One region of the Bradyrhizobium lupini genome, then DNA from elsewhere that is predicted to be linked to it. Evidence: predicted binding sites of a transcription regulator. Region 1 holds the regulator's gene; each other region holds the start of a gene.
The links. The regulator HrcA, encoded in region 1, represses chaperone genes, less so after heat shock. The targets are predictions, from matches to a motif close to GTTAGCACTCNCNNNNNGNGAGTGCTAAC.
Positions count from the first base shown of each region.

Region 1 (2,200 bases):
GACGGTGCGGCCGCTCTGCTTTCCGGCGGAGGCCTCGCGGCGGGTGCGTTCCGAGGTCGCGCGCGGCAGCATGCCGTATTCGGCGGTGACCCAGCCGCGGCCCTGGCCCTTCAGCCATGGCGGCAGGCGGTCTTCCAGCGTGGCGGTGACCAGCACGTGGGTGTCGCCGAATTTCACCAGGCACGAGCCTTCCGCATATTTGACCACGCCGCGCTCCAGCGTCACGGGGCGCAATTCGTCGGGCGCACGGCGGCTTGGCCGCATGGGAAATCCTCCAAAACTCTCGGAAAAGGGCTGTTGGCGGTGCTTGTAGGGGGGTGAGGGTGGGCGGCAAGGGGGAAGATCGAGGCCTTCTTCACCCCCGATTTCCAATCCGCCAACGCCACGCTTGTCAGAAGCATCCGGGATAGACAAATTACCTGTGTCTTAGAGGAGTTACCGTCTGTGGCCCATCACGATCCGATCCATCTGATCGCGCCGCGCGCGGGCCTCGCCCAGCTCAACGAGCGTTCCCGCGACATCTTTCGTCAAATCGTCGAAAGCTATCTCGCGACCGGGGAGCCGGTGGGCTCGCGCAATATTTCGCGCCTGATTGCCATGCCGCTGTCGCCCGCCTCGGTCCGCAACGTCATGGCCGATCTGGAACAGCTCGGCCTGATCTACGCCCCGCACACCTCCGCCGGCCGATTGCCGACGGAACTCGGCCTGCGGTTCTTCGTCGATGCCCTGATGCAGGTCGGCGACCTCAATGACAGTGAACGGCAGGCGATCCAGAGCCAGTTGACCTCCGTCGGCCACGCGCAATCGGTGGAGGCTGCGCTCGAGGAGGCATTGACGCGGCTCTCCGGCCTGACCCGCGCGGCCGCGGTCGTGCTGACGCCGAAATCCAATGCGCGGCTGAAACATATCGAATTCGTCCGCTTGGAACCGGAAAAGGCATTGGTGATCCTGGTCGGCGAGGACGGGCAGGTCGAAAATCGCGTGTTGACGCTGCCGCCGGGAGTTCCATCCTCGGCGTTGACCGAAGCCGGCAACTTCCTCAATGCCCGCATTCGGGGCCGGACCCTGGCCGAGGCGCGGCTGGAGCTCGAGACCGCGCTCGGAGAGGCGCGCACCGAGCTCGATCAGCTGACGCACAAGGTGATCTCGGCCGGCATCGCCAGCTGGTCCGGCGGCGAGAACGAGGATCGCCAGCTCATCGTCCGCGGCCACGCCAATCTGCTCGAGGATTTGCATGCGCTGGAGGATCTCGAGCGCGTTCGCCTGCTGTTCGACGATCTCGAGACCAAGCGCGGCGTGATCGACCTGCTCGGCCGGGCCGAAACCGCGGAAGGCGTGCGGATCTTCATCGGCAGTGAGAACAAGCTGTTCTCGCTGTCGGGTTCGTCCACCATCATCTCGCCCTATCGGGACGCCGCCGGCCATATCGTCGGCGTTTTGGGCGTGATCGGGCCGACGCGGCTGAATTATGCCCGCGTGATCCCCACCGTGGACTACGCTGCCCGCATCGTCAGCCGGCTCCTGGGGGGCTGACCGGCGGCCGGGCCGATCACGGGCGCTTGATTTTCGCCGCCCGAAGCACGATATCCGGGCCAGAAATCCCCTGAGACGAATGCGAAAAAGAGAGCCGATGACCGATCGAGACCGGCAACCCGAAGACACGAGTGCTGCGGCCGGCGAGCCCGTGGTGTCAAAACCCTACATCATGCCCGACGATCCCGAGCCCGGCTCCGTCGAGCTTCTGCAGAAGGAAGTCGCCGAGGCGCGCGACCGCATGCTGCGGACGCTGGCCGAAATGGAGAATTTGCGCAAGCGGACCACCAAGGAGGTCGCGGATGCCCGCCTCTACGGCATCACCGGCTTTGCCCGCGACGTGCTCGACATCGCCGACAACCTGCAGCGCGCGCTCGATGCCGTTCCGGCCGAAGCCCGTGCGGCGGCCGATGCAGGCCTCGCCTCGCTGATCGAGGGCGTCGAGCTGACTGAGCGCTCGCTGCTCAGCGCGCTGGAAAAACACGGCGTGAAGAAGTTCGACCCCTCGGGCCAGAAGTTCGACCCGAACTTCCAGCAGGCGATGTTCGAGGTGCCCGATGCGTCGGTGCCCGCAGGCACGGTCGTCCAGGTCATGCAGGCCGGCTACACCATCGGCGAGCGCGTGCTGCGTCCCGCCTTGGTCGGTGTCGCCAAGGGCGGCGCCAAG
Region 1 covers NZ_CP162553.1:3,705,914-3,708,113, reverse strand. Annotated here, with positions in the region: gene rph (ribonuclease PH) at 1-264, opposite strand, end outside; gene hrcA (heat-inducible transcriptional repressor HrcA) at 445-1,533, shown strand; gene grpE (nucleotide exchange factor GrpE) at 1,631-2,200, shown strand, end outside.

Region 2 (2,200 bases), 3.0 Mb from region 1:
CTTCGTCCGGATTGCAGGGGCCTTGCAGCCGGATCACGTGCGCCTGCGCGAGGCCGTGGCTGGCGGCGGCGATGCCGAGGTCGCGATATTTCGCGTAGGTACGCAGACCGTCGGCTTTGAAGTCTTCCTCGCGGTGATGGCTGATCGCAATGCGCTGCTTGGGCCGCGCCGGTTTCTTGGCGGATGACTTTGCCGTTGTCGTGGGGGCTTTTGCCTTCACCGCCGTGCGCGCCGTGGATCGTGCTGCGGGTTTGGCCCCGCTACGCCTCTTCACCGCGGCTTGCGATGCGCTGCGCGATTTTGCTTTCTTGGCCACGGGCGGCCTCCCCTGTTGTTATGGGGAGAGGCTAGCACAGAATGCGAAATCGCAGGGCGGGTTAGCGCTAACGTACCCACCACTTCTTTGCGCAAGCGTTGAAGCATGGGGGGTTACACTGACGCTAACCCACCCTACAGCTCCGCCCTTCAATGCAGCCGGAATACTCCGTCCACCGCGCGCAACTCGGCCGGCTTGATCAGCTTGGAATGCGCCACTGTCACCGAGTGAAGCGGTCCGTCGAGCTTTTCCTGCCAGAACGCCAGAAAATCCTTCAGCGCCGGAAATTTCGGAAACATGTCGTAGTCCTGCCAGACGTAAGTCTGGAGCAGCGAGGGATGATCCGGCATCCGGTAGAGAATCTGCGCCGTCGTCATTCCGTAACCCAGCAGCTGTTTCCGGAAATCGTCCGAAACGGCTCCACTCCGCAAGCCCATGCCAACCTCCTTTGCAGGAGCGCATTCAAGGAGTGGCTTTCCGGTGCGCCTTAAGAGCCACCCGCTGCTGATGCGCTCACATAAGAGAAATGTGACGCAAACTGACAATCCATCTCAAGCCCAAAAGTTTAACAAGCTGTTGAAATTCAATGCGTTAGCAGCAGATCTAGCTCCGTGCTAATACTGCGCCGAGCGCGATTAACGATGGAAAGAGATTTTGGCAGGCGGCGCCTCCGAGTGCTATTTTTCTGCTACAAGCCCTTGCTCCCGCCAAAATCCTGCCTTATCTCAGTTGTGCCTGCGCTGGCACTCGCCGGCGTAGACTGCTAACAACCCAAAATTCCCAAATCGTGCAAAAGCTTAGGAGAACTGCATGAATTTCCGTCCGCTTCACGACCGCGTCGTGGTCAAGCGCATCGACGCAGAAGAGAAGACCGCTGGCGGCATCATCATTCCCGACACGGCGAAGGAAAAGCCCTCGCAGGGCGAGATCGTCGCCGTCGGCCCGGGTGGCCGCGACGAAGCTGGCAAGCTGATCCCGATCGACCTGAAGGTCGGCGACCGCGTGCTGTTCGGTAAGTGGTCCGGCACCGAGGTCAAGATCGACAACGTCGACCTGCTGATCATGAAGGAAAGCGACATCATGGGCGTCCTCGACGTCCCCGCTTCCAAGAAGAAGGCGGCCTAAGAGCCCCTCTCTTATCCAGTTAAACACCTAAGGAAAAAATCCAGATGCCAGCTAAAGAAGTCAAATTCTCGGTCGATGCGCGCGACAAGATGCTTCGCGGCGTCGACATTCTCGCCAACGCGGTGAAGGTCACGCTCGGTCCGAAGGGCCGCAACGTCGTGCTCGACAAGTCGTTCGGCGCTCCCCGCATCACCAAGGACGGCGTCACCGTCGCCAAGGAGATCGAGCTCGAGGACAAGTTCGAGAACATGGGCGCGCAGATGGTGCGCGAAGTCGCCTCCAAGTCCGCTGACGCGGCCGGCGACGGCACCACCACCGCGACCGTGCTGGCCCAGGCGATCGTGCGCGAAGGCGCCAAGTCGGTTGCCGCCGGCATGAACCCGATGGATCTGAAGCGCGGTATCGATCTCGCGGTCGAAGCCGTCGTTGCGGACCTCGTCAAGAACTCCAAGAAGGTGACCTCGAACGACGAGATCGCCCAGGTCGGCACCATCTCGGCCAACGGCGACGCGGAGATCGGCAAGTTCCTCGCCGACGCCATGAAGAAGGTCGGCAACGAGGGTGTCATCACCGTCGAGGAAGCCAAGTCGCTCGAGACCGAGCTCGACGTCGTCGAGGGCATGCAGTTCGACCGCGGCTACATCTCGCCCTACTTCGTCACCAACGCCGACAAGATGCGCGTTGAGATGGACGACGCCTACATCCTCATCAACGAGAAGAAGCTCTCCTCGCTGAACGAGCTGCTGCCGCTGCTCGAGG
Region 2 covers NZ_CP162553.1:6,659,916-6,662,115, reverse strand. Annotated here, with positions in the region: gene AB3L03_RS31750 (cupin domain-containing protein) at 1-316, opposite strand, end outside; gene AB3L03_RS31745 (usg protein) at 466-753, opposite strand; gene AB3L03_RS31740 (co-chaperone GroES) at 1,127-1,441, shown strand; gene groL (chaperonin GroEL) at 1,486-2,200, shown strand, end outside.
Region 2: a site for HrcA is predicted at 1,056-1,084, ahead of AB3L03_RS31740 (co-chaperone GroES). Genes of this name have one in related genera too.

Region 3 (2,200 bases), 1.0 Mb from region 1:
TGACGACCAGGGTGGCCAGCGCCTCGCCCTCGACGTCCTCGGCGATGATGACGAGCGGCTTGCCCGACTGCACCACGGCTTCCAGCACGGGCAGCATGGCCTGCAGGCCGGACAGCTTCTTCTCGTGCAGGAGGATGTAAGCGTCCTCGAGTTCGGCCGTCATCTTCTCGGGGTTGGTGACGAAGTAGGGGCTGAGATAGCCGCGGTCGAACTTCATGCCCTCGACGATGTCCACCTCGGTGTCGAGTGACTTGTTCTCCTCGACGGTGATGACGCCCTCGTTGCCGACCTTCTGCATCGCCTGCGCGATCATCTTGCCGATGGCGGCGTCGCCGTTGGCCGAGATGGTGCCGACCTGGGCAACCTCGGAGGAGGCGGCGACCGGCTTGGCGCGCTTCTCGATGTCCTTGACGACGGCCGCGACCGCAATGTCGATGCCGCGCTTGAGGTCCATCGGGTTCATGCCGGCGGCAACCGACTTGGCGCCTTCGCGGACGATGGACTGGGCCAGCACGGTCGCGGTGGTGGTGCCGTCGCCGGCGAGGTCGTTGGTCTTGGAGGCGACCTCACGCACCATCTGGGCGCCCATGTTCTCGAACTTGTCCTCTAGCTCGATCTCCTTGGCGACGGTGACGCCGTCCTTGGTGATGCGGGGCGCGCCGAACGACTTCTCGATGAGCACGTTGCGGCCTTTCGGGCCGAGCGTCACCTTGACGGCGTTGGCGAGAATATCGACGCCGCGCAGCATGCGTTCGCGCGCGTCTCCGGAAAACTTGACGTCTTTGGCAGCCATGGTCTGCAATTCCTCTTCTTTTTCGTGATGTGTCTTGCTTATTGGGTCGCCTCATTCCGGGGTCCGCGATCGAACCCGGCGGAATGATGCATGCCCGGATCGAGTGACCCGGGCATGCATTCAGCGGCCGTTCAGGCGTCTGGCCTTAGGCCATCACGCCCATAATGTCCGACTCCTTCATGATCAGGAGCTCATCGTTGTCGATCTTGACCTCGGTGCCCGACCACTTGCCAAACAGCACACGGTCGCCGACCTTGAGGTCGATCGGGATCAGCTTGCCGGCCTCGTCGCGGCCACCGGGGCCGACGGCGACGACTTCGCCCTGGGACGGCTTTTCCTTGGCCGTGTCCGGAATGATGATGCCGCCCTTGGTCTTTGACTCGGCGTCGATACGTTTGACCACGACACGGTCATGCAGCGGACGAAATTTGGATTTAGTCATGACGTTTCCCTTTGGAGGCTCGCTTCGGAAGGAGAGGAAGTGGGCGGGCGGCGCTTCCGTCCACCCTTCCCGAGGATCGATCGGCGCGCGTTAGCAATCCATCTTTCAGAGTGCTAATGGTGCGCCCGGGAATATGGCTTGGCCGCGATCCTGTCAAGCAAAGGTGGTTAAGCGATTGGTGAGACGGATATAGGATGGTGACATTGGAAACTTGTTCGGGGTGCCGGCGTATTAAAGGACGTCATTGCTCCGGCAGCGGTTTTGCGCTTGGCTGCGTAAGGGGTGCGGCCATGGTTTTGTCCGGGGGAATGCCATGATCAGTTCAGCTCACGCGCGCACGGTCGCCAATCTGGCGGCGGCTTCTTGCCTGGCGCTGCTGCTTGGTGCCTGCGGCGGCGGCATGAGCCTGCCGTCCTTTTCTTCGTCCTCACCGCCCCCCGAGGCCGAGCCCGGCACCGGTCCGGAAATGCCCGCGTCGATCCGCGCCGACGAGATCGTCGGGCGCTGGGGCCTCGCCTCATTCCAGAACCCGGCCGACCGCGCCCGCACCGAGGCTGCCGCCCGGGCCCAATGCAAAAATCCTTACGTGATCACCGCCGGCTCCTCCGGCGGCGTGATCATGCATCTGGCGGACCAGGCAACACCGCAGGAACTGCGGCTGAAGGGTTCGCCCAGCGGCAAGAATTATATTGGGCCGGCGGGTCCGACGCCCGGCGAGCAGGACCGCGAAATCGTCTCCTTCGACGGCCGCGTCCTCATCACCCGCTTCATCGACAAGGACGCCGCCACCCGCTACGGCAACATGGTCTACGTCCGCTGCGCGCCGAGGGCGTAGTCTCTATCCTTCGTCATGCCCCGCGACCCGGCTACGCCAAGGCTTCGCCGGGGTTGAGGTCCAGGGGCGCCGAAGCTTTAGCGTAGGCGGCAGGCGGGGCATCCAGTACGCCGCAGCTTCTCGGCTCAAT
Region 3 covers NZ_CP162553.1:4,733,479-4,735,678, forward strand. Annotated here, with positions in the region: gene groL (chaperonin GroEL) at 1-793, opposite strand, end outside; gene groES (co-chaperone GroES) at 939-1,235, opposite strand; gene AB3L03_RS22370 (hypothetical protein) at 1,549-2,070, shown strand.
Region 3: a site for HrcA is predicted at 1,325-1,353, ahead of groES (co-chaperone GroES). Genes of this name have one in related genera too.